One region of the Stenotrophomonas sp. YJH_SMC_127 genome, then DNA from elsewhere that is predicted to be linked to it. Evidence: riboswitches for the same ligand, from Rfam matches in the RefSeq annotation. Region 1 holds a riboswitch; the other holds the start of a gene.

Region 1 (7,705 bases):
CAGGGGCCGGCTGTGCCTGGGCCACGGGCAGGGCCAGCACCGCCAGCAGCAGGAGCAGCCCGCGAACAGCCCACCTACGCATCTGCGTCGATCTCCTAGAATCCTGCCAGGGACCGCGATGGTCGCGGTCCGGCGTGCCCGATGGCCATACTAGAGCATGAGCTTGCGCATCATCATCGCAGACGATCACCCGGTGGTCCGCATCGGTACCCGCGCCGTCATCGAGTCGAGCGGCGTGGGCCGCGTGGTCGGCGAGGCCGACAGCGCGCAGGCGCTGATGACCCTGCTCGCCAACCAGCCCTGTGACCTGCTGGTCACCGACTACTCCATGCCGGGCAGCCCACAGGCCGATGGCTTCGCCATGATCGGCATGATCCGCCGCCGGCATCCGGATCTGCCGGTGCTGATGCTCAGCGTCTCCAGCAACCTGGCGATCCTGCGCATGGTGCTCGACAGTGGCGTGCTCGGTCTGGTCGACAAGAGTTCGTCAATGGACGAGCTGCCGCAGGCCATCCAGTCGGTGTACCGCGGCCAGCCCTACATCAGCCGCAGCCTGCGCGAGCGGGTGGACGCGGCCGGCAGCTGGCGCATGCGCGAGGGCGACGGCAAGCCGTTGTCACCACGCGAAGTGGAGGTGCTGCGGCTGCTCGGCACCGGCATGACAGTGAAGGAGATTTCGCTGCAGCTGCACAAGAGCGTCAGCACCATCAGCCGGCAGAAGGGCGACGCCATGCTCAAGCTGGGGTTGAAGGGCGACGCCGAATTGTTCGACTACCTGCGTGACGGCAAGATCTGAGACGCACTTCACATCACAGACCCGGCTGCCGCCCCCCCTCTTTGACGGCCTGCGGATCTGTGCCAAGATGGACGGGCATGAGTTCTCAATGCGAGGTCGAAGGAATCGACCGGCTCATGTCCTCGCTCCCGTCCGTGGTGGATGGGGTGCGGCTTCCTGCCGGCCGTCTGGCCCGGCAACGCTGACCATGGAGAGGCGCATGCAGTCCCCCCCCGAGCTACGTTGGACCCTGCCGTTGCGGCCCCTGCGCGCATTCGCGGCATGCCTGCTCGTCTCTCTTTCCGCTGCCGCCTGCAGCGCCGCCGATCCGGCCCCCTCGTCCTCCCAGCCTGCGCCTGCGCAGGCTGCCAAAGCGCCCCGACAGGATGTTGCCCCGATGCAGAACCCCTCTCCCGATGCCGCCGTCACCCCGCCCGACGCGCCGACCGTGATGTATTTCATCTACCAGGTGGATGGCGACGGTGCGACGTCCTATGAGGTCCAGAACGGCAGCGTGGCGACCTTCTGGTTCGGCCACCGCTTCACCTTGGACGGCACCACCTACTACACCGGCTTTTCCTGGGATACCCGCGAGCATTACGGCAAGCCGGGCGAACAGCAGCCGGCCGGCCCCGACGACCGCGCCAATCTGGCCGAGGCCACCTTCGTGCTGGCCGGCGGCGACGCGAAGAAGCCGTGGAAGTTCCGCGGCCAGGAATGGACCATCGGTGCGCTCGGCGCCTACGACAAGGCCGACGACGTCGATACCCGGCGCAAGCCGATCGAACACCGCACCGCCGACGGCCGCCTGCTGCTGGCGGTGCCGACCAGCAGCTTCGACCGCGGCATCAGCAGCAGCGGCTACGCCCTGCTGCTGTTCAACCCCAAGCGCAGCGAGGACGACCTGGACAGCAAGGTCTGGCGCTACGTCGGCTCGGTGCGCACCGGCGAAGACAACAGCGCGGCCTGCGACGACGGCAACGTGATGCCGTGCACCGACAGCGATGGCGAACTGGCCTTCGTGGCCGATGGCAACGGCCTGCCGCAGCTGATCGTGACCTTCAAGGGCACCACCATCGAAGCCCCGGGCAAGACCCGCGCGCTGGGTGCCGGCGACACCGTGCACTACCGCTTCGACAGCAAGGCCCAGCAGTACATCACGCCCTGATTTCCATCCGCCGCAGGCGGGTTACCTGTTGACCGACATGTTCTTGACTCACGGATGAGTCCGGTTGGCGATTCGCGGCATCGGCCGCTCCATCAACCCCGAGGAAAACGTCATGGCACAGCATGACTACAGCAAAAAGGAAGTCCTGGACATCGTCGAGCAGGTCGCCCGGCAGAAGGGCATTCCGGTCGATGACTTCATGCGCTTCGCGCACATCGAGACCGGCGGCACGTTCAACGAACGCGCCCACAATACGTCGACCGGGGCCAAGGGCCTGTTCCAGTTCGTGCCCGGTTCGGCGCGCCAGTACCACCTGACCGGCCACGAGTTCGATCCGACCCGCAACACCGAAGCCGCCGCGCAGATGTACCAGGACAACCTGGGCTCGATGGCGCGCCGCAATGAGCGCACCGGCCACCCGTACCTGTCCGGCGGCGACACGCCGACCGGCCTGGACCTGTACCTGGCCCACCAGCAGGGCAGCGCCGGCTATGGCTCGGTGCAGACCGCGATCGCCACCGGCACCTTCGGCGTGGTCCGCAACGGCCATGGCGAAGAGATCAACATGCGCCGCAACGTGCTCAACCAGATCGGGTCCGATGCCAAGGCGCTGACCGGCCACACCCTGGCCGAAATGCGTGGCATGAACGACGGCGACCTGGCGCGGACCTTCTCCAGCTACTACATCCACAAGTACGCAGCGATCAGCATCCCGGAAAAGCACATCACGCCGCAGACCGTGGCACCGGGCCAGGCCCAGGCTCCAGGCACACCTGCGCAGACCGCCGCAGTGGGCGCCGCTGCGGCCACGCTGGCGGCGACCGCAACGGCTCCTGCTGCGCCGAAGCCGGGCATCGAACTGCACGCCGCGTACGACGCTGGCGTGAAGTACGACGATGTGAAGTACGCCATCAACATCCCGGGCCACGCGCTGTACGTGCCGGGCAAGACCGGCAAGAACGTGGACCAGGGCTACATCGATTGCTCCGGCTGGGTCGGCACCCTGCAGAACCGGACCATGGACGAGATCAACCAGAAGGCCGGGCACGCTGTCTTCAGCAAGGCCGACCGCATCGACCTGGGCAACCTCGGTTCCGGCGGCATCGTGCACAAGGCCGTCGAACAGTCCGGCGTGCTGCTCGAGCGCGACGCCATCCTCAAGCCCGGTGCGCTGAAGGAAGGCATGGTCATCGGCCTGGATACGGCCAGGACCCGCCACGAGCACTGGAATGGCATCGACCACATCGTGATGGTGGTGCGCGACCCGAATACCGACAAGCTGCTGATCAGCCAGTCCACCGGCAGCAAGGGCGTGCACACCATGCCGGTGGAGGATTACCTCAAGCAGGTGAAGGACCACCCGCACTGGAAGCTGTTCGCGTCGGACCCGTTGTCCAAGGCGCGCGACCTGCTGGAAAGCCGCACCCAATCGCATGAGCAGACCCAGGGCAAGCCTGCGGCCGAACACAAGGCCGCTGCCGCCCCGCACGCCGAGCTGTACAAGCCGGGCGCGCACAGCGAGGGCGTGCGCAAGGTGCAGGAGCAGCTGGGCCACCTCGGCTATGCCGGGGCCGACGGCAAGCCGCTGGCCGAGGACGGCCGCTTCGGGCGCAATACCGAAGCGGCGGTACGCCAGCTGCAGAAGGACAACGGGCTGGTTGCCGACGGCATCGTCGGTGCAAAGACGCTGGATGCGATCAAGGAGGCCCGCGAGCGCCCGCTGCTGAACGACGAGCGGCACCCGCGCAATCCGATGTACCTGCAGGCCACCGAAGGCCTGGAGCGGATGCCGGCGGGCACCTTCAAGGACCGCCACGCGCTGGAAAGCGCCGCAGCGGCCCTGACCAGGGAGGCGCATGCCGCCGGCCTGCAGCGCATCGACGCGGTGGTGCCCAGCCCGAACGGTGAGCGCCTGTTCGCCGTGCAGGGCACGGTCGGTGACCCGGCGGCCAGCCGCGTTGCGGTGGAAACCCGCACCGCCAGCGAGCAGAGCATGGCGCTCAGCAGCGGCGCGGTGCAGGGCGCGCCGAACGTGCTGCACCAGCAGCAGGACGCGCAGCAGGAACAGACCCGCCAGGCGCAGAAGGCCATGGGCGTCTGAGCCCGCAGCGCCTTGCAGACCGGGAGGGGCCGCGCCATGCGCGGCCCTTTCCCTTTCTGCCAGCTGAGCGGTAAAAGCCACTTTCAGCCTTGCTTCATGCCGCCTGCCGCTAGATGAATGCGCAAGCCGCCCGGTAGGCCAGGCAATGTTCCGGCAATGTTGGAACGCCAGCGTGGTCTCCACGGCAGCCGGGGCGCCCCGCGCCCTCCCTGCCCAGCGTGGCATGCACCTCACAGGAGAACCGAACATGCTCAGTACTTCCACACTCAGCTTCCGTGGTCTGGCGATGGCCCTGGCACTGGTTGCCGGTGTCGCCGTGGTCAGCGATGCCAGCGCGATGTCGAGGAAGGACAAGCGCACCCTGGTCGGCGCCGTGGTCGGTGGCGTGGCCGGCAACCTGCTGTCCAACGGCGACCCTGCGGCCACCGTCGGCGGTGCCGTGGCCGGCGGCGCGATCGGCAACCTGACCACCTCCGACCGCCGCGACCGCCGTTACTACGACAATCGCCGTTACGACGACCGCTACGATCGCCGTTACGACCGTGGCTACTACCGCAGTGGCTACTACGACCGTGGCGATGACCGCCGCTGGCAGCGTGAGCGCTACTACGACAACCGCTACTACCACGACCGCGGCCGCCATCGCGGCTGGTAAGCAGCGCCGACATACCGATGACGCGGAGACGGGCGGGTCGATGACCCGCCCGTTTGCGTTGGCCACGCGCATGGCGTTGAATGCGCAGCCTTGGATGTGACTTTCCCGATCGGACTGTGGCATGACGTCTTCCTCCCACCGCGTGCAGGGCCTCAACAACGACGAGGTCGCTGCCGACTGGCCACCGATCAGCGCGGCGGACATCGCGTGGCTGAGTACGCGTTACCCGCAGCTGGGCGGGCACAGCCAACCGCGCTGGCACAGCCCGCGGCCGCTGTCTGCCGCCGCCATCGTCGACGACACGCGCGGCGCGGTGTTCATCAAGCGCCACCACCACAGCGTGCGCAGCGCGGCCTGTCTGGAAGAAGAACACCACTTCATCGCCCATCTCGCCGCCGCCGGCGTGCCAGTGGTGCAGGTGCTGCCGGCCACCGATGGCCACACTGCGGTCGAACACGGCGAATGGACGTTTGAACTGCACGATGTCGGCGTGGGCGACGACCTGTATCGCGACGCGGTGTCGTGGTCGCTGTTGACCGATGTCGCGCAGGCCCGCGAGGCAGGGCGCACGCTCGCACAGCTGCACCGTGCCGCCGCCAGCTACCACGCGCCCCAGCGCAGCACCCATCTGCTGGTGGCGCGCGACGACCTGATCCGTGCCGACGATCCGATCGCCGCCATCAAGGCAGGACTGGATGAACGTCCCGGGCTGGCACGCTATCTCGCGCGCATTCCATGGGAAGCACAGCTGCAGCGCGACGTGCTGCCGTGGCACGCCGGCCTGGCCGAGCGCCTGCGCGCCGAGCCCCGGCTGTGGGCGCACAACGACTGGCATGTCTCCAACCTGCTGTGGCGCAACGGCGAGGTCAGCACCGTGCTGGATTTCGGCCTGGCGTCGCCCACCAGCGCGCTGTTCGACCTCGCCACCGCGATCGAGCGCAACGCAGTGGCGTGGCTGGAACTGGAGCGCGGCATGGAGGCAGTGCGCATCGATATCGCGCTGGCCCTGCTCGACGGCTACCGCGAGGTGCTGCCGTTGTCGGCGGCACGCGTGCACCTGCTGGCCGACCTGCTGCCAATGGTCCATTTCGACTTCGCACTGTCCGAAGTGGAGTACTTCGAAGGTGTCACCCGCTCAGCCGCGAATGCCGACGTGGCCTGGCAGCCCTTCATGCTGGGCCATCCGGCGTGGTTCCACAGCGCGCCGGGACGGGCACTGCTGCAGGCCCTGCACGCCGTCGCGTGATCCGGTTGACGCAGCGTTGGGGTCAGATCCCTTTCCGCAGGAAAGGGATCTGACCCCGGCTGGCGCTCGCAAATCCGTACCATTTGTAGTGAAATGGTCACCTGAAGCGGGGGTGCCTGGATCTGCCAGGCTGAGAGAGTCCCTTGGAACCTGATCCGGTTTGCACCGGCGTAGGGAGCTTTGAGCCGCAGCCACACCCCCATCATGGGCCGGTGCACCTGCGCGCCGTCGCTTCGTCTCCCTTGTTGTCCGAAGACGAACCGAATGAACCGCTGCCTGCGCCCCACCCTGCTCTCACTCGCCCTCTGCGCCGCGCTGCCGCTGCATGCCAGCGAGGCCGAGGCCACCACCGATGCGGCTGCCACTGGTGCCGAACGCTCGCCGACCGAACTGGCGGCGGTGCGCGTGGAGGCCGGCAAGCCGAAGGCCGATACTTCGCGCGTGAATGCCTTCGGCGGCGGTTCGTGGAAGGACACGCCGGCTTCGGTGAACGTGCTCGAGCGCGACTATCTCGAACGTCGCCAGGTACGTTCGCTGTCCGAGCTGGCCAGCAACGATGCCTCGCTGGGTGATGCGTATGCACCTGTGGGCTACTACCAGAACATCGCCATCCGCGGCTTCGCGCTGGACGCCGCCACCGGCTACCGCTTCAACGGGCTGTCCATCGCCGGCGAGCAACGCCTGGCGCTGGAGAACGTGCAGTCAGTCGAGATCCTCAAGGGTGAAGCCGGCCTGGCGGCAGGGGTGATGGCGCCGGGCGGGATCATCAACTACATCGGCAAGCGCCCGGCTGAAGTACGCACCGCCACGCTCGGCACCGATTCGGAAGGCTCACGCTACGTCGCCGTCGATGTCGGCCACTGGATCACCCCGCGTTTCGGCCTGCGCCTGAATGCCGCATGGGACTCCAGCAATTCCTACGTCGCGCACGCCGATGGCCGCCGCAACTTCTACTCGCTGGCCGCCGACTGGCTGATCGGCGAGCGCGGCAAGCTGGAAGTAGATGCCAACTACCAGACCAGCTCGCAGCGCTCGGTGTCCGGCTACCAGCTGCTGGGCGCGCGTGACCTGCCGCGCGGTGTCGACCGCGAGCACCTGCTCGGCTACCAGCCGTGGCAGCGCCCGGTGGATATCGCCAGCACCAACATCACCGCGCTGCATACCTACGACTTCAACGATGCCTGGCAGTCGCGCGTCTCGGTCGGCCACAGCCGCTCGGTGATCGATGACAACGTCGCCTTCGCCTACGGTTGCTACTACGCCGTGCAGTGCGCCGATGGCAGCGTGCCAGGCAACTACTTCGCACCCAACGGCGACTACGATGTCTACGACTACCGCAGCCCGGACGACACCCGCCGCAACCAGCAGGCCCGTGCCGAGCTGCGTGGCCGCTTCGAGACCGGCAGCGTCGGCCATCAGCTGACCCTCGGTGCCGACTACTTCCGCCGCACCGTGGACAAGCGCCCGAGCGTCAACGAGTACGTCGGCACCAGCAACATCCACGACCCGCAGGTGCCCGTGTTCGAGCCGTCGCCGAAGATGCCCGGCCCCTCCGCACGACGCCTGGACAGCCGCCAGACCGCGTTCTTCGCGCTGGACCGGATGAGCTTTGGCGATGACTGGCAGTGGTTGGCCGGTGGCCGCTTCGTGCGCTTGGACGAGCGTGCCTACGACAAGCGTGGCGTTCCGCAGCGGCACAGCCGCCTGTCGCGGTTCCTACCGCAGACCGCGGTGGTGTGGAAGGCCACCGATCAGCTCAA
Region 2 (7,705 bases), on a different contig from region 1:
GCCAGCCGTGTAGAAGTACAGCAGGCTCTCCAGCACCTGCGCGGTGGTCAGCAATGCGGTGCGCTCGAGCAATGCGCCTGCCAACGAGAACACCACCGAGGGAATGGCCAGCAACAGCGCCAGCCAGGTGCCCAGCGGGCTGCGCTGGACCACCCACAGCGCCAGGCCGAGTACCGCCATGCCGAACATGCCCAGTGCCGCGCGGCCGGCGGCGGTGTCATCCAGCGCGGGATACAGCAGCACCGCCAGCAGCTGCGCGCCCAGCAACCAGGCCGAAGGATGCCGGCGGGCAATGGCCAGCCAACGGGTGGTCATGGCAACAGGCATGGTGTCCTTTCCGCGGGATGATGGGCGGAGGATAGCCGGGAGCGGCGTGATGAGCGGTAGTGCCGGCCGCGGGCCGGCACCACCGTCTGCGCATCACCCCTGGTGGTAGACCTCGGCACCCGCGGCGCGGAACTCCTCCGACTTCTCCTTCATGCCGGCCTCGGCGTAGTCACGCACATCCTGGGTGATCTTCATCGAACAGAAGTGCGGGCCGCACATCGAGCAGAAGTGCGACAGCTTGTGCGCATCCTTCGGCAGCGTTTCGTCATGGAACTCCCTGGCCTTCTCCGGATCCAGGCCAAGGTGAAACTGGTCTTCCCAGCGGAACTCGAAGCGCGCCTTGCTCAGTGCGTTGTCGCGTACCTGCGCGCCCGGGTGGCCCTTGGCCAGGTCGGCCGCATGCGCGGCGATGCGGTAGGCCATGATGCCATCACGCACGTCCTGGCGATTGGGCAAGCCGAGGTGTTCCTTCGGCGTCACGTAGCAGAGCATCGCCGTGCCGAACCAACCGATCATCGCCGCACCGATCGCGCTGGTGATGTGGTCGTAGCCCGGCGCGATGTCGGTGGTCAGCGGCCCCAGCGTGTAGAACGGCGCTTCGCCGCATTCGCGCAGCTGCTTGTCCATGTTCTCCTTGATCAGCTGCATCGGCACGTGGCCGGGGCCTTCGATCATGGTCTGCACATCATGCTTCCAGGCGATCTTGGTCAGCTCACCCAGCGTCTCCAGCTCACCGAACTGCGCCGCGTCGTTGGCATCGGCGATGCAGCCCGGGCGCAGGCCGTCACCCAGCGAGAAGGTCACGTCATAGGCCTTCATGATCTCGCAGATGTCTTCGAAGTGCGTGTAGAGGAAATTCTCCCTGTGGTGCGCCAGGCACCACTTGGCCATGATCGAACCACCGCGGCTGACGATGCCGGTCACGCGCTTGGCGGTGAGCGGCACGTAGCGCAGCAGCACGCCGGCGTGGATGGTGAAGTAGTCCACGCCCTGCTCGGCCTGCTCGATCAGCGTGTCGCGGAAGATCTCCCAGGTAAGCGCTTCGGCGCGGCCGTCGACCTTCTCCAGCGCCTGGTAGATCGGCACGGTACCGATCGCCACCGGCGAGTTGCGGATGATCCACTCGCGGGTTTCGTGGATGTGCTTGCCGGTGGACAGGTCCATCACGGTGTCACCACCCCAGCGGATCGCCCACACCAGCTTCTCCACTTCCTCGGCAATGCCCGAAGAGACGGCGCTGTTGCCGATGTTGGCGTTGATCTTGGTCAGGAAATTGCGGCCGATGATCATCGGCTCGCTTTCCGGGTGGTTGATGTTGTTGGGCAGCACCGCACGGCCACGGGCGATTTCATCGCGCACGAACTCCGGCGTGATGATCTTCTGGATCGAGGCGCCGAACGCCTCGCCCGGGTGCTGCTGCAGCAGGCCGGCATCGCGCATCGCGTCCAGCCGCTGGTTTTCGCGGATGGCGACGAATTCCATTTCCGGCGTGATGATGCCGCGGCGCGCATAGTGCATCTGGGTGACGTTCGCGCCTGCACGTGCACGTCGCGGCAGGCTGCGTGTGGGGAAGCGCACAGCATCGAGCTTCGGATCGTGCTCGCGGTCGCGGCCGAACGACGAACTCAGGCCATCGAGCTGTTCGGTATCGCCGCGCTCCTCCACCCAGCCACGACGCAGCGCCGGCAGGCCCGCGGACAGATCGATACGCGCGTCCGGATCGGTGTACGGGCCCGACGTGTCGTAGACCGTGACCGGTGCATTCTCCTCGCCGCCGAACAGCGTCGGCGTGCGGGTCAACGCGATCTCGCGCATCGGCACCTGCAGATCCGGACGCGAACCGGGTACGTGGATCTTGCGCGAGCCGGGAATGGGCCGGGTCACGGATTCGGAGAGTTGCTGGGCCTGTTGCTGCAGGGCGGAGAGCTGTGCGTTCATCGGGCATCGTCCAGGAAGGTCAGGGACGAAGCGGCGGCGCACTGCGACCGCGCACGGACGGTCCTTGGGCGGTGTCCGGGCACGGCTGCACTGCAAAGCTTCCCTACGCCGGTATGAGCCGGATCAGGTTCCAAGGGACTGTCTCAACCGTGGCCACATGGCCGCGGTACCCCCGCTTCTTGGCGTGCATTAGAGCATAGACCGCCCGCTCCGGGAGTTGCCCCGGATCGCTGTTCTTTAACAGAACCATGACGTCGCGTTCAGTACCGTGCACGTCCGTCGCCCTCCAGCGACCGATGCCTCCTTCGCCGCCGACGCGGCCCCTGCCCGGTTCGCGCTGCATGCCGCCGGTCCTTCGCTGCAAGCTCTGCTCGCTCCCCTCAATCCCTTGATCGGAGAAGCTCCTTCATGGTGTTTCGCGTTTCCATCGCACTGGTTCTGCTGCTGGTGCTGCTTGCCGGTATTGCACCAGGCCCCTTCAATGCCGTGGTGCAGTCGATGCTGGCAGAAGTCATCCGCAGCGTCGGCTGGCTGTACCTGCTGGTGGTGTTCCTGGCGCTGGTGTTCCTGATGTACCTGGCGTTCGGCCGCTTCGGCAATCTGCGCATCGGTGGCGAGGACGCCGAACCCGAGTTCTCGCGTGCCAGCTGGATGTCGATGCTGTTCGCCGCCGGCATGGGCATCGGCCTGGTGTTCTGGGGTGCGGCCGAGCCCATCTCGCATTTCAGCAAGCCGCCGGAAGGCCTGGCGCCGCAAAGCCTGGATGCGGCGCGCGCATCGATGCGCTATGCGTTCTTCCATTGGGGCCTGCACCCGTGGGCCATCTACGCACTGATCGGCCTGGCGATGGCCTGGTTCCAGTTCAACCGCAACGGCCGCGGCCTGGTCAGCGACATGCTGCAGCCGATCATCGGCCGCCACCATCGCGGCTGGATCGGTAGGGTGGTCAACATCGCTGCAGTGGTCGCCACCGCGATCGGTGTCGCGACTACGCTGGGCTTCGGCACCATCCAGATCGCCGCGGGCGTGGAACGCGTGTTCGGCCTGGAAGCTACGGTCCCGGTGCAGATGACCATCATCGCCATCGCCTTCGTGCTGTATATGGCGTCCACCGCCAGTGGCGTGGAGCGAGGTGTGAAGTGGCTGTCCAATTTCAACCTGGCGTTGGCTGCCCTGCTGGCCGCCATCCTGCTGGTGCTGGGGCCGACCGGATTCATCTTCGATACGTTCACCACCACGCTGGGCTCCTACCTCAACCAACTGGTGACGATGAGCCTGCGCATGTCACCGTTCTCCGGCAGCACATGGGTGGCCGACTGGACGATTTTCTACTGGGCCTGGTGGATTTCCTGGGCTCCGTTCGTGGGGTCGTTCATCGCACGCATCTCGCGTGGCCGCAGCGTGCGCGAGTTCGTGATCGGCGTAGTGCTGGCACCAACCCTGCTGGGCTTCTTCTGGTTCGCCGTTTTCGGTGGAACGGCCTTGTGGGCACAGATCTTCGGCCATGCCGACCTGGTGCAGGCGCTGGGCAATGGCTACGAGACGGTGTTGTTCACGTTGTTCGACAGCATGCCGCTGCCGCTGCTGCTGTCCTGCATCGCACTGGTACTGCTGATGATCTTCTTCGTGACCTCGGCCGACTCGGCGGTACTGGTGCTGGCCAGCATGTCCACTGACGAAGCAGGCGATCCTCCGTTGAAGCGCAAGCTGGCCTGGGGCATCGCGGTGGCGTTGATCGCAGCGGCCTTGCTGCTGGCCGGTGGCCTGGATGCACTGCAGGGCATGATCACGATTGCGGCGTTGCCATTCGCGCTGCTGATGGTGCTGGTGATGGTGTCGCTGTACCGCGTGCTCGACCAGGAGTACACGCGTGAGCGGCGGCAGGCGCAGCGCCAGCGGCACATGATCGATGCGTGGATCGCGCGCGAGATGGCGGCGCAGGAGGAGACCCAGGCCGAGGCCGCACGCGCGCACGATCAGGATTGAGGGTGTTTTGCAGCCTGCGGCTGCACCGCTTTTTTCAAGCAAGTGCAAGTGCAAGTGCAGAAGCCAAAGCGGCTCTGGGTTACTGCTGGCTGGGCGAGGCGGTGTGGGTGGGCAGGACACGCCGTGAACCCATCCATGGGGGCTCGATGGCGCCATCCATGGCGCCAACGGTCCTGCCCACCCACACCGCCCCACCCCCGACAGATTTCCGGTGACGGTTGGTTCTTCACGCCATGCGTGGATGAGGTGTATCGGAAAACAAGAAGGGGTCGGATCCGCTTTTCTGCGGAAAACGGATCCGACCCCAACCATCAGCACGCGGCTGTTGCTGTTGCTGTTGCTGTTGCTTTTGATCTTCTTTTTTCTTCCTGCGGTGGCGGCCGCAGAAAACTGTCAGAGGCCGGGTGGGTGGGCTGGGCGGGGGTGTCAGCCGCATGGATGCGGCTGCCAAGCCTACAAGGACGTACTTGCGGCGTCCCCCGAACAGCCTACCCACCCGGCCCAACAAGCTATTCCGCTTCTGAACCCACCGCAGAGGGGGCTCAGCCCGTTGGCCGGGAAACCTCAATACCCCGCCGCCTGCCCATCCTTGCGACTCTCCGAAGCTCCGTAATAAACCCCGCTCTCGGGGTCGCGCATGATCGCCTGGTACCCGCCATAAGGCCCATCGGCGAACACGATGCGATGCCCCTTGCGCATCAGCGCACGCACCGTCTCGTACGGGAAGCCGGTTTCCAGATTCACTTCACCACCGTCGGTCATCGCCGTGGCCTGTCCGGTCGGTTCGGTCGAGCCCTCGTGCTGGATGCGCGGTGCGTCACCGGCTTCCTGCAGGTTCATGCCGAAATCCACCAGGTTCATCACGATCTGCGCGTGGCCCTGCGGCTGCATCGCGCCGCCCATCACGCCGAAGCTGGCGTACGGCTTGCCGCCCTTGGTGATGAACGCCGGGATGATCGTCTGGAACGGCCGCTTGCCCGGTGCATAGCCGTTGGGATGGTTCTTCTGCAGCACGAACATCTCGCCACGATCCTGCAGGATGAAGCCCAGTCCCGGCGGCGCCATGCCGCTGCCCATGCCGCGGTAGTTGGACTGGATCAACGACACCATCATGCCGTCGGCGTCGGCCACGGTCATGTAGATCGTGTCGCCTTCTTCCAGCTGCTTCGGCGTGCCCGGCTGCACTTCCTTCAGCGCCTTGTCCATCGAGATCAGTGCGCGGCGCTGCGCGGCGTATTCCTTGGAGATCAGCTTCTGCACCGGCGCCGGCTGGAAGGCCATGTCGGCATAGAAGCGCGCACGGTCGGCGAAGGCCAGCTTCTTCGCTTCGACGAACAGGTGCACGTGCTCGGGTGAACCGAACGGGATCTTCGAGAAATCGTAGCCTTCCAGCACGTTGAGGATCTGCAGGGCGGCGATGCCCTGGCTGTTCGGCGGCAGCTCCCACACGTCGTAGCCACGGTAGTTGCTGCTGACCGGTTCGACCCACTCACCATGGTGGTCGGCCATGTCCTGGTAGCTCAGGTAGCCACCATTGGCCTTGAAGTAGTCGCCGATGGTGTGGGCAATGGCGCCCTTGTAGAAGGCATCGCGTCCGCCGTCGGCAATCTGCTGCAGGGTGCTGGCCAGGTTCGGGTTCTTCCACATCTCGCCCTTGCGCGGGGCGTGGCCGTTGATCGTGAACTGCTCCTTGAAGCCCGGGTACTGCGACAGCTTGGGCACCGAGCGGTCCCAGTAGTAGGCGATCACCTCGGCGACGGGATGGCCCTCGCGCGCGTAGCGGATGGCCGGCGCCAGGTTGTCGGCCATCGGCTTGCGGCCGAAGCGGTCGTGCAGCGCGAACCAGCCGTCGACCGCGCCGGGCACGGAGACCGGCAGCGGGCCGGTAGCCGGGATGTCCTTCAGGCCACGTCGCTGGAACTCGGCCAGGGTCAGCGACTTCGGCGAGCGCCCCGAACCGTTGTAGCCGTAGACCTTCTGCGTCTTCGGGTCCCAGACGATGGCGAACAGGTCGCCACCGATGCCGTTGCCGGTCGGCTCCATCAGGCCAAGCGCGGCGTTGGCGGCGATCGCCGCGTCCACCGCCGAGCCTCCCCCCTTCATCACGTCCAGTGCAATCTGGGTGGCCAGCGGCTGCGAGGTCGCGGCCATCGCATGCGGGGCGATCACCTCCGAACGGGTGGCAAAGGTGTGGCCGGTGATGCGGTCGGCGGCCGAAGACAGTGCGGGCACAGCGGCCAGTACAGCGGCGGCCAGCAGGGAACGGGCAAGGCGTCGGGACACGGTCGGGTTCCGATGGAAGGGTGGTCCCCCGATCTTCGCCGCTGCGGCCATCCTGGGGTATCGGGCAGAGGTCATGGACGTTGGTCCTGGGGTGGGTGTGCAAGGTCCGCACCCAGCAAGGCGAGGATCCGCCGGATTCCGCGCAAAAACCGCCCTGAAAGGAGTGAATTCCGGTTCACCGAAACACTTTCAGCGGCAACCATCCTTGTGCCACAGGCGATTGCGCCGGATGCAACGGAAACCAACAAGAATTCCGTCGCGAGGGTTGACATCGCCAAAACGGCTGTGTTTCTCTCGATCACATGTTGCATCACAACACGCCACCGCGAACCCACAACGAAGCCGCCGACATCGGCGCCGCCTCGCTGCGTTCGATTCTTGTGCTCGTACTTATTACCCAACCAACAGGTGCGGGACGAGCCAGCGTGTAAGCAACGAATACACCGGAACTCTTCAAAAACCCGCACCCGCCCCGGTGCGGGTTTTTTCATTTCAGAACCTGGTTTCAGACGCAACCACCATGCACAACGCCCAACGCAAAACCCGGACCCACACCGCCGCCACGCCTCGTGGTGGCTGTGCCTGCGCGGCGCATGGTGCCTCCTCCACCGCTTTCCCCTGACCGGCCGGTACGTCACCTCGACGACCGGCCGTTCTTTTTTTCTTCCCACCGCAAGGAACCTCCCCCATGAGCACCAACGACCTGCCCCAGACCAAGATCGCCGTCATCGGCTACGGCAGCCAGGGCCGCGCCCACGCACTGAACCTGCGCGAATCCGGCTTCGACGTGGTGGTAGGCCTGCGTCCAGGCGGCCCGACCGAAGTCAAGGCACAGGCCGACGGCTTCACCGTGAAAGCACCGGCCGACGCGGTGAAGGATGCGGACCTGGTCGCCGTGCTGACCCCGGACATGGTGCAGAAGAAGCTCTACGACGACGTGCTGGCGCCGAACATGAAGCAGGGTGCGGTGCTGCTGTTCGCGCACGGCCTGAACGTGCACTTCGACATGATCAGGCCGCGCGACGACCTGGACGTGGTGCTGGTTGCGCCCAAGGGTCCGGGCGCGCTGGTGCGCCGCGAGTACGAGATCGGCCGTGGCGTGCCCTGCATCTGGGCGGTCTACCAGGACAGGAGCGGCAAGGCGGCCGAGTACGCACTGGCCTATGCGGCC

The links. Region 1 has a riboswitch for thiamine pyrophosphate ahead of AC5QAB_RS16595 (TonB-dependent receptor). Riboswitches for the same ligand answer to the same signal wherever they lie in the genome.
Region 2: linked by a shared signal. The riboswitch ahead of thiC (phosphomethylpyrimidine synthase ThiC) and the one ahead of AC5QAB_RS16595 (TonB-dependent receptor) in region 1 are both predicted to bind thiamine pyrophosphate.

Annotation. Positions count from the first base shown of each region.
Region 1 covers NZ_JCAFVO010000008.1:22,168-29,872, reverse strand. Annotated here, with positions in the region: gene AC5QAB_RS16625 (ATP-binding protein) at 1-82, opposite strand, end outside; gene AC5QAB_RS16620 (response regulator) at 158-796, shown strand; gene AC5QAB_RS16615 (hypothetical protein) at 1,173-1,943, shown strand; gene AC5QAB_RS16610 (peptidoglycan-binding protein) at 2,056-4,044, shown strand; gene AC5QAB_RS16605 (glycine zipper 2TM domain-containing protein) at 4,292-4,699, shown strand; gene AC5QAB_RS16600 (phosphotransferase enzyme family protein) at 4,821-5,945, shown strand; TPP riboswitch at 6,044-6,139, shown strand; gene AC5QAB_RS16595 (TonB-dependent receptor) at 6,210-7,705, shown strand, end outside.
Region 2 covers NZ_JCAFVO010000001.1:865,030-872,734, forward strand. Annotated here, with positions in the region: gene AC5QAB_RS03895 (ion channel) at 1-327, opposite strand, end outside; gene thiC (phosphomethylpyrimidine synthase ThiC) at 421-2,265, opposite strand; TPP riboswitch at 2,348-2,449, opposite strand; gene AC5QAB_RS03905 (BCCT family transporter) at 2,674-4,251, shown strand; gene ggt (gamma-glutamyltransferase) at 4,816-6,534, opposite strand; gene ilvC (ketol-acid reductoisomerase) at 7,223-7,705, shown strand, end outside.